2 regions of the Xanthomonas sp. 60 genome follow, and region 2 is predicted to be linked to the other one. Evidence: predicted binding sites of a transcription regulator. Region 2 holds the regulator's gene; the other holds the start of a gene.

The links. Region 2 encodes HrcA, which represses chaperone genes, less so after heat shock. Its sites were predicted from a motif close to TTNGCACTCNNNNNNNNNGAGTGCNAA; they were not measured.
Region 1: the regulator HrcA is predicted to act here: its motif matches at 3,496-3,522, upstream of FHY09_RS09490 (co-chaperone GroES).

The regions. Positions count from the first base shown of each region.
Region 1 covers NZ_JAASQW010000003.1:577,745-583,205, reverse strand. The annotation lists gene FHY09_RS09500 (3-deoxy-7-phosphoheptulonate synthase) at 1-1,088, opposite strand, end outside; gene groL (chaperonin GroEL) at 1,421-3,070, opposite strand; gene FHY09_RS09490 (co-chaperone GroES) at 3,159-3,449, opposite strand; gene FHY09_RS09485 (endonuclease) at 3,762-5,461, shown strand, end outside.
Region 2 covers NZ_JAASQW010000004.1:259,101-264,561, forward strand. The annotation lists gene FHY09_RS10945 (RnfH family protein) at 1-76, shown strand, start outside; gene FHY09_RS10950 (outer membrane protein assembly factor BamE domain-containing protein) at 152-544, opposite strand; gene fur (ferric iron uptake transcriptional regulator) at 648-1,052, shown strand; gene recN (DNA repair protein RecN) at 1,111-2,772, opposite strand; gene hrcA (heat-inducible transcriptional repressor HrcA) at 2,886-3,950, shown strand; gene grpE (nucleotide exchange factor GrpE) at 4,014-4,523, shown strand; gene dnaK (molecular chaperone DnaK) at 4,671-5,461, shown strand, end outside.

The sequences.
Region 1 (5,461 bases), on a different contig from region 2:
GCGGCCGGTTCGGGCACCGTGACCGTGCCGGAGGCGATCGCGCGCCGGGCGCGCACGGCGGCGGCGAGATCTTCCAGCACGCGCTCGGTCGTGGTCCAGTCGATGCAGCCATCGGTGATGCTCTGGCCGTGCACCAGGGGCTGGCCAGGCAGCAGGTCCTGGCGGCCGCCGACCAGGTTGCTCTCGATCATCACCCCCACGATGCGCTGCTCGCCGCGCGCCATCTGCTCGGCGATATCATCGACCACCCGCGGCTGGTTGTCCGGGTTCTTCAGGCTGTTGGCATGGCTGGCATCGATCATCAGGCGCGTGGGCAGGCCGGCCTTGGCCAGCACCTGGCAGGCGTCACCGAGGCTGGCCGCGTCGAAGTTGGGGACCTTCCCGCCACGCAGGATCACATGGCAGTCCGGATTGCCGGCGGTGGCCACGATGGCGGTGTCGCCCTGCTTGGTGACTGACAGGAAATGATGCGGGTTGGACGCCGCGCCGACGGCATCGGCGGCGATCTTGATGTTGCCATCGGTGCCGTTCTTGAACCCGACCGGACAGGACAGGCCCGACGCCAGTTCGCGGTGCACCTGGCTCTCGGTGGTGCGCGCCCCGATCGCGCCCCAGGCCACCAGATCGGCGATGTACTGCGGCGAGATCACATCGAGGAACTCGACCCCGGCCGGCAGGCCGAGCTTGTTGATGTCCCGCAGCAGGCCGCGGGCGATGCGCAGCCCCTTGTTGATGTTGAAGCTGCCGTCCAGGTCCGGGTCGTTGATCAGCCCTTTCCAGCCCACCGTGGTGCGCGGCTTCTCGAAGTACACGCGCATGACGATCTCCAGCTCGCCGGCCAGGGCATCGCGCAGCGGCTTGAGCTTGTGTGCGTACTCGATGGCCGCGGCCGGATCATGGATGGAACAGGGGCCCACCACGACCGCAAGGCGGTCGTCGTGGCCGTGCAGGATGGCGTGCAGCGCATCGCGCGAGGCGGTAACGGTGGCTGAGGCCTCGTCATCGCACGGCAGCAGGGCCAGCAGTTCGGCAGGCGAGGTGAGCGGTTCGATCTTGCGGATGCGCAGGTCGTCGGTGAAGGGGGGCATGGCGGGGGATCTCCAGAGGTGGGGGTCCCAGCGCGGCGGCATCAAAAAAGCCGCCAGGTGCGCTGGCGGCTTTCGGGAATGCGTCTGAAAACGTTCTTCAGGGTGAATGCAGTCCTTCCTCCGCCTGGGGCTTCGGAAAGTAATACCAGACGTAAAAGCTGGCGCGGGCTGCGTTCATGGGATGCAGTGATAACACAGCACCCGCGGCGCTGCCAACTGTTGCATCGGCAACTGCGCGCCCGACCGCGACCACCCTGCACGCGTCCAACGAAAAACCCCGCCGTTTCCGGCGGGGTCTTCCGATCATGCAGCAACGGCAGGATGCGTTGGACTTAGAAGTCCATGCCGCCCATGCCACCCATGCCGCCCATGCCACCGGCGCCGCCCATGGCGGGCTCTTCCTTCTTCGGCGCCTCGGCCACCATCGCTTCGGTGGTGATCATCAGGCCAGCGATCGAAGCGGCGTTCTGCAGCGCCGAACGCGTCACCTTGGTCGGATCCAGGATGCCGAACTCGACCATGTCGCCGAACTCGCCGTTGCCGGCGTTGTAGCCGAAGTTGCCGGTCCCTTCCTTCACCTTGTTCAGGATCACCGACGGCTCTTCACCGGCGTTGGCGACGATTTCGCGCAGCGGGGCTTCCATGGCGCGCAGGGCGATCTGGATGCCGTGGGTCTGGTCTTCGTTGGCGCCCTTCAGCTCGCCAACAGCCACCAGCGCACGCACCAGGGCAACGCCGCCGCCCGGGACCACGCCTTCTTCGACGGCTGCGCGGGTAGCGTGCAGGGCGTCTTCAACGCGGGCCTTCTTTTCCTTCATCTCGATTTCGGTCGACGCGCCGACCTTGATCACCGCAACGCCGCCGGCCAGCTTGGCCACGCGCTCCTGCAGCTTCTCGCGGTCGTAGTCGGAGGAGGTGTCCTCGATCTGGGTCTTGATCTGGGCAACGCGTGCCTGGATTGCCGCAGCATCACCGGCACCGTCGATGATGATGGTGTTTTCCTTGGAGACCTGCACCTTCTTGGCGCGGCCCAGGTCGTTGATCGTCGCCTTCTCCAGCGACAGACCCACTTCCTCGGAGATCACGGTGCCGCCGGTCAGCACGGCCATGTCTTCCAGCATCGCCTTGCGACGGTCGCCGAAGCCCGGCGCCTTGACGGCCACGACCTTGACGATGCCACGGATGGTGTTGACCACCAGGGTCGCCAGCGCTTCGCCTTCGACTTCTTCCGCGACGATCAGCAGCGGCTTGCCGGCCTTGGCCACGCCTTCCAGCACGGGCAGCAGGTCGCGCACGTTGGAGATCTTCTTGTCGTGCAGCAGGATGAACGGGTCATCCAGGTCGGCGGTCTGCGCCTGCTGGTTGTTGACGAAGTACGGGGACAGGTAGCCGCGGTCGAACTGCATGCCTTCCACGACGTCCAGTTCGTTGTCCAGGCCCGAGCCTTCCTCAACGGTGATCACGCCTTCCTTGCCGACCTTCTTCATCGCTTCGGCGATGATGTTGCCGATCGACTCGTCGGAGTTGGCCGAGATCGTACCGACCTGGGCGATGGCCTTGTCGTCGGCGGTGGGCTTGGAGATGTTCTTCAGCTCGGCGACGGCGGCCTTGACGGCCTGGTCGATACCGCGCTTGAGGTCCATCGGGTTCATGCCGGCTGCGACAGCCTTGGCGCCTTCGCGGATCAGGGCCTGGGCCAGCACGGTGGCGGTGGTGGTGCCGTCACCGGCGTCATCATTGGTGCGGGAAGCGACTTCCTTCACCATCTGCGCGCCCATGTTCTCGAACTTGTCGGACAGTTCGATTTCCTTGGCGACGGACACGCCGTCCTTGGTGATGGTCGGGGCACCGAAGCTCTTCTCGAGCACGACGTTGCGGCCCTTCGGACCCAGGGTGGACTTCACGGCGTTGGCGAGCACGTTGACGCCGCGCACCATGCGGGCGCGGGCATCTTCACCGAAACGAATATCTTTGGCAGCCATTGCGATTACCTCATTGGTTGCGCCGGACGCGGTCCGGCGGCTTGTGTTTTAACGGGATCTACGATGAAACAGGTCGCGCGGACGCAGCTCAGCCGATGACGGCGAGCACGTCGTCTTCGCGCAGGACCTTGTATTCCACGCCGCCTTCCTTGTAGCTGCTGCCGGCGTACTGGCCATAGATGACCTTGTCACCGACCTTCAGCGAGGGCGCGCGCACGCTGCCGTTGTCCAGCGCCTTGCCCGGGCCGACGGCCACGACTTCGCCCTTGGTGGACTTTTCCTTGGCGGAATCCGGAATCAGGATGCCGCCGGCGGAGACTTCCTCGGCTTCGATCGGCTTGACGACTACGCGGTCATGCAGCGGCTTCAAGTTGCTCATGTGAGACCTCTCAAGTTGTTGATTGTGCTGAAAAAGTCCGGCGATTTTAGCAGTCGAACCAGGCGACTGCCAGAATCGCGCGTGAAAAAACCCGACGGATCGGGACAGACCAAGAGATGGAGCCCTGGGCGGAGGTTTCAAGGGCTGCCGAGCAAAAATTTTCCGGCGGGTCGCAGGGAGGCGCCCCCCCCCCCTGCACACCACACGGGGTCTGTGGCGGAGCGGTGCCCGTGGAATGGCTGATTCCGCCAATCTGTAACGCAAACGCCTTACAGTCGCGGCGGGGGGACCATCCAACAAGGGAGTTGTTCGATGCGAGTGCTGTCACCGCTTGCCGTTGCGTGCCTGTTGGCACTGACGGCCACGTCGGCGCGGGCCGATGTATTCATCAACGAGTTGCATTACGACGACAGCACGCCGGCCGGCGATGTCGGCGAAGCGATCGAGGTCGTGGCGACCGCCGGCGAAGACCTCTCCGGCTACCGGCTCCATCTCTACAACGGCAGCACGCCTTCAGCGGCCACGGTCTATGCCAACACGGCCGTGCCTGCCGGAACCGCGGCCGGTTGCGGCAGTGCCAGCATCGCCGTGGTCAGCTACCCCAGCAACGGCCTGCAGAACGGCCCCAACGATGGCGTCGCGCTGGTCGATGCGGCCGGCCGGGTCGTGCAGTTCCTGAGTTACGAAGGCACGCTCACCGCGGCGGGCGGACCGGCGGCGGGCATGACCAGCCAGAACATTCCGGTCGCCGAAAGCAACAGCACCGCTCCCGGCACCTCCCTGCAGCTGACCGGCAGCGGCAGCCAGTACGCGCATTTCACCTGGGCACCGTCGGCTGCGCAGACCTTCGGTGGCTGCAACGCGGGCCAGTCCTTCATCGGCAGCCCGGGGACCGGCGGCCCCAACACGCCGCCGTCGGTCAGCACCACGGTGCCGGCGCAGGGCAGCAGCACCTTCCCTGCGGCGGGTGATCTGGAGGTGGTGTTCAGCGAGAACGTCACCCTGGCCAGCGGCGCCTTCGCCCTCACCTGTGGCCGTTCCGGCAGTGTGTCGTTGAGCCACCCCGGCAGCGGGCGCACGGTGAAGGTTTCCACCAGCACCGCCCTGGTGGCCGGTGAGGCCTGCCGCTTCGATATCCGCGCCAGCCGCATCAGCGACGACCAGGGCGCACGCCCGGCCGCCGATTCGCGCATCGCGTTCACGGTCGCCAGCACCACGACCCCCGATCCGGGCAATCCCGGCAATCCCGGCGCCTATTACCGGCGCGTCAACACCTCCAGCCCCGGCCAGCTGCGCTGTTCGCTGCATGAAACCATCAAGGGCCACACGGTGTATCCGTACAGCGGCTCGGGCACGAACACGTGGACGATCCTGGAGATCGCCGACGAGGATCCGAACAACCCCAACCGCATCCTGGATGCGTACCGCAACCGCAGCTATGCGAAGGTGACCGACCGCGCCGGCACCGGCGGGGGCCTGACGTACAACCGCGAACACACCTGGCCGAACTCGCTGGGCTTCCCCAGCACCTCCGGTGACAAGGGACTGCCGTACGCGCCCTACACCGACACCCACATGCTCTATCTCACCGATGCGCAGTGGAATGCCGATCGCGGAAACAAGCCCTTCGCCCGATGCGACGGCAACTGCGGCGAGCGCGCCACCGAAGCGAACAACGGCCAGGGGGGCGGTAGCGGCGGCTACCCGGGCAACAGCAACTGGGTGCGCACACCGGACGGCAGCCAGGGCACTTTCGAGGTGTGGGGCAAGCGCAAGGGCGACATCGCGCGCGCGGTGATGTACATGGCCATCCGCTATGAAGGCGGGCAGGATGCCGCAACCGGCCAATCCGAGCCCGATCTGGAGCTTACCGATGACCGCAGCCGGATCGTGCGCACCACCAGCTCACCGGCCTACATGGGGCTGCTGTCCACGCTGATGGACTGGCACCTGGCCGATCCGCCGACGGACGCCGAACGTGCCCGCAACGAGGTGATCTACAGCTTCCAGGG
Region 2 (5,461 bases):
CCGCATCGAACTGCTGCGGCCGTTGCTGGCCGATCCGAAGGACAATCGCCGCCGCCGCGCCCGGGCCGCCAGATAGCAGTGTGCCGGCCATGCGGCCGGCACCTGTGGGGACGGGCGTCCCCTCCCGTACGCTGGAGACCGACCGTGCGCCTCAGCGTCCGCGCTTCTTCTTGTCCTTCGGCAGGTTGCGGCCGAACTGGCGGACGGTCTCCCGGGCCAGGGTGGCATCCTGCGAGGGGAAGTAGTCGCCATCCCAGCGGCTGACCACGTCGTTGTCAAAGTACACGGTGAAGTTCTTCACCTCGGTCCGCCCCAGGCGGTTGACCCGCTGGCTCGCCGTGTAGTCCCAGCGCTGGGCGTGGAACGGATCGGCGATGGACGGGGTGCCGAGCAGCTCGGTGACCTGTTGCTTGCTCTGTCCAGCCTGGAGCTTGGACACGGCATCTTCCCGGATCAGATTTCCCTGATAGATGGGTTGCTTGTAGATGATGCCGCAGCCCGTGGTGGACAGGGCAACGGCGGCGACCAGCAGGAGATTGCGCATCGGGAATGGCGGTTGGTGAAAACGAACCGATGATACACTCCCGGCGTGCCACCGCGACCCAATCCGAGGCAGCTGGCGCTAAATCGCCAATGAACGGAGACCTATGGAAACCCACGACCTGCGCAAAGTCGGCCTGAAGGTGACGCATCCGCGGATGCGGATCCTCGCCCTGCTCGAGCGCACTCCCCAGCACCACATGACCGCCGAAGACATCTACCGCCAGCTGCTGGAGCACGGTGATGAGATCGGCCTGGCCACGGTGTACCGGGTGCTGACCCAGTTCGAGGCCGCGGGGCTGGTGCTCAAGCACAACTTCGAGGGCGGCCAGGCCGTGTACGAACTTGACCGCGGTGGCCACCATGACCACATGGTGGACGTGGACTCCGGCAACGTGATCGAGTTCGAGAGCGCGGAGATCGAAGAACTGCAGCGCAAGATCGCCGCCGAGCATGGCTACGATCTGGAAGAGCACTCGCTCGTGCTCTACGTGCGCAAGAAGCGTCGCTGACGGGCGTTGCCTGACAGCCGGGCGCTGCCCGGCTGTTTCCATTCCCCTCAGCGCCCGCTCAGCCGGCCAGCAGTCTGCGCGCGGCCGCCCGGGCTTCCTTGCTGACCTCCACGCCGCCCAGCATCCGCGCCAGTTCTTCCTCGCGGGCCCGCGTATCCAGCTTTTCCACCGCACTCTGGGTCATGCCGTCCACCGGCGCCTTGCTGACGCGGTAATGCGCATGGCCCTTGGAAGCCACCTGCGGCAGATGGGTCACGCACAGCACCTGGCGCTTCTCGCCGAGCGCGCGCAGTTTCTGCCCCACGATATCCGCCACGGCCCCGCCGATGCCCGAATCGACCTCGTCGAAGACCATCGTCGGCACGGCGTCCAGATCCAGCGCGGCGACCTCGATGGCCAGCGAGATGCGTGACAGTTCACCGCCGGAGGCCACCTTGCGCAGCGCACGGGGCGGCTGGCCGGCGTTGGCGGCCACCAGGAACTCCACCCGTTCGGCGCCCTGCGGGTCCGGTTTCGCCGCGTCCTGCGGCTCCAGCTGGATCAGGAACTGGCCACCGCCCATGCCCAGCTCGGCGATGAGCTCGGTGGTGGTGGTGGAAAGTTCGGCGGCGGCCCGCTGACGGCTGTCGGTGAGCTTGCTGGCCACCTCGCGCCACGCCTGCACGGCCTTTTCCATCTCCCCGGCGAGCTTCTGCAGGCGCACATCGGCACCTCGCAGCTGCTCGACTTCCGCCTGCATGCGATCGCGCTGCAGGCCGAGTTCTTCCATCGGCACGCGGTGCTTGCGCGCCAGGTCGTGCAGCCGGCCCAGCCGGCGCTCGTTCTCCTCGAACTGCTCCGGGTCGGCGTCCAGGTCGTCGTGTACGCGGTCCAGCAGCACCAGGGCTTCCTGCAGCTGGATGCTGGCACTGTCGATCAGGGCATCCACCTCGCCCAGGCGCGGGTCATGCTCGACCATCCGGCCGAGGTCGCCGCGGACCTGCTGCAGCAGCTCCAGCGCCGAGGGCCCCTCGTCACCGCTGATGCGCGAGGTGGTGGTCTCGCAGGTGGCCAGCAGGGCGCTGGCGTGCGCCTGCCGGCGGTGGCTGGCGCCCAGGGCGATGATCGAGTCGGCGTCCAGGTCCTCGCGCTCCAGTTCGCGCAGCTGATGCTCCAGGAACCCGATGCGGTCGCTGACATCCCCTTGCTGGGAGAGCGTCTCGGCCTCGTCCACCAGCGCCTGCCAGGTCGCGGCGGCCTGCCGCACCAGGCGCCGCGGCTCGGCGTTGTCGGCGTAGGCGTCCAGCAGGGCCAGCTGCGAAGGGCGAGCCAGCAGCGCCTGCTGTTCATGCTGGCCGTGGATCTCCACCAGAAAGGCGGCCAGCTCGGTCAGCTGGGACAGCGTGACCGGGCGGCCGTTGATCCAGGCGCGCGAACCGCCATCGGCGCGGATGATCCGGCGCAGCTGGCAGTGGTCCTCGTCGTCGAGTTCATTTTCGGCCAGCCAGCGCCGGGCGCCGGCCTGGGCATCGAGCGCGAACTCGGCTGACAGCTCGGCGCGCGCAGCGCCGTGGCGGACCACGCCGCTGTCGGCGCGCAGGCCGGACAGGAAGCCCAGCGCGTCCACCATCAGCGATTTACCGGCACCGGTTTCACCCGATACCACGGTCATGCCGGGGCCGAATTCCAGTTCGGTGGCGCGTACTACGGCGAAATCCTTGATGGATAGATGTCTGAGCATGGGTTGCAGTCTCTGGAGCCGCGCAAAGCTAGCATGCAGGGCAGGTCGGTCCAATGACTTGCCAAGCCGGGGAGGGGGCATTATGTAGTGGCTGAGTCTCACCGGCTGATCCGATGGCGCGTTCCCATGACCACCTTGCTCCCCGTTCGCGGCACCTGCTGCGGACCCTGATCGCCCGCCACATCCAGGATGGCGAGCCGGTCGGGTCGCAGACGCTTGCGCGCACCGCCGGGCTGGATGTCAGCGCAGCGACCATCCGCAATATTCTGGGCGACCTGGAAGACCTGGGTCTGCTCAGCTCGCCGCATGCCTCGGCCGGGCGCATTCCCACCGCCCATGGCTACCGCGTGTTTGTCGACAGCCTGGTGCAGATGCAGCCGCCCGGTGAGCAGGAAATGGGCCGGCTGCGCAGCGAGCTGGCCAGTGGCGCAGGCACGCAGGCCCTGTTGGGCAGTGCATCAGAGCTGCTCTCGGCCATGAGCCATTTCGTCGGCGTGGTGAGCGCGCCGCGGCGCGAGCAGTTCGCGTTCCGGCAGATCGATTTCGTGGCGCTCGATGCCCGGCGCGTGCTCGCGATCGTGGTCTTCGCCGACAACGAGGTGCAGAACCGGGTGATCGAAAGCCGCCGCGCGTGGGAGCCGGCCGAGCTGGAGCGGGTCGCCAATCATCTCAATACGCACTTTGCCGGGCTGCCGCTTGCGCAGATCCGGCACCGCCTGCTGCACGAACTGCACGACGCCCGCAATGAAATGGAGCAGCTGCTGGCGCACAGCATCACCCTGGCCGAAGAAGCCTTCGCGCCACCGGCCGACGACATGCTGGTGGCCGGGCAGACGCGGCTGATGGGGGTGCAGGACCTCTCCGACCTGGAGCGCCTGCGCGAACTGTTCGAGCTGTTCGCCAGCAAGCGCGAGATCCTGCAGCTGCTGGAGCGGACCCAGCAGGCGCCGGGCGTGCGCATCTTCATCGGCGAGGAGACCGGGGTGGTATCGCTGGAGGGCGTGTCCCTGGTGACCGCGCCCTACGTGGCCGATGGCCAGGTGCTGGGCGTGCTGGGGGTGATCGGGCCGCGGCGCATGGCCTACGACCGGCTGATCCCGCTGGTTCAGGCCACCGCCGAGGTGCTTGGTGAGGCTTTTTCACCCACCGGACGTCGTCCGGGGCACCCTGGCGCTTGAAACGCAGCATCCCGCCCACACTAGGGGGGATGGAGGCGGGGAGTCACCGCCAGGGAAACGCACATGAACCAAGATCAGCACGATATCGAATCCTCCCCGTCGGCCGCCGAAGCCGACTCGACCCATCACGACCTGCTGGAGCAGCTGCGTGGCGAGCTGGAGCAGGTCAAGGCCGATGCACTGCGTGAGCGCGCCGACCTGGAGAACCAGCGCAAGCGCATGGTCCGCGACGTGGACCAGGCGCGCCGCTTCGCCAACGAGAAGCTTCTCGGCGAGCTGCTGCCGGTGTTCGACAGCCTGGATGCCGGGCTGAAGGCCGCCGGCGAGCAGGCCAGCCCACTCCGTGACGGCCTGGACCTGACCTACAAGCAGCTGCTCAAGGTCGCCGGCGACAACGGCCTGACCCTGCTGGACCCGACCGGCCAGCCGTTCAATCCGGAGCACCACCAGGCGATCAGCCAGGTCCCGGCCGAGGGCGTGGCCCCGGGCAGCGTGGTCACCGTCTTCCAGAAGGGCTACCTGCTCAACGATCGGCTGCTGCGGCCGGCGCTGGTGGTCGTGGCCGCGGACTGAGTCACGCGCCGCCCGGTCCGGGCGGGCGCGGCCCGATCGCTGAAACGATTCATCGGGATGGCTTGAATGTTCCACGAGCCTCCCCCACATCCCATTCATACACCGGCCTGTGGGCCGGATTCACCGGATAATCTTCAGGAGTTCCCCATGGGCAAGATCATTGGTATCGACCTCGGCACCACCAACTCGTGCGTGGCGATCATGGACGGCGGCAAGGCCCGCGTCATTGAAAACTCGGAAGGCGACCGCACCACGCCCTCCATCGTCGCCTACACCAAGGACGGCGAAGTGCTGGTCGGCGCCTCGGCCAAGCGCCAGGCGGTGACCAACCCCAAGAACACCTTCTACGCCGTCAAGCGCCTGATCGGCCGCAAGTTCTCCGACGGCGAAGTGCAGAAGGACATCGCCCACGTGCCGTACAGCATCCTGGCGCACGACAATGGCGATGCCTGGGTGGCCACCAGCGATGCCAAGCGCATGGCGCCGCAGGAAATCTCCGCCAAGGTGCTGGAGAAGATGAAGAAGACCGCCGAGGATTACCTCGGTGAGAAGGTGACCGAAGCGGTCATCACCGTGCCGGCCTACTTCAACGACAGCCAGCGCCAGGCGACCAAGGACGCCGGCCGCATCGCCGGCCTGGACGTCAAGCGCATCATCAACGAGCCGACCGCCGCGGCCCTGGCCTATGGCCTGGACAAGGGTGACAACAAGGATCGCAAGATCGTGGTGTACGACCTGGGCGGCGGTACCTTCGACGTCTCGGTGATCGAGATCGCCAACGTCGACGGCGAGAAGCAGTTCGAAGTGCTGGCCACCAACGGCGACACCTTCCTGGGCGGCGAAGATTTCGACAACCGCGTCATCGAGTACCTGGTTGAAGAGTTCAACAAGGACCAGGGCATCGACCTGCGCAAGGATCCGCTGGCGCTGCAGCGCCT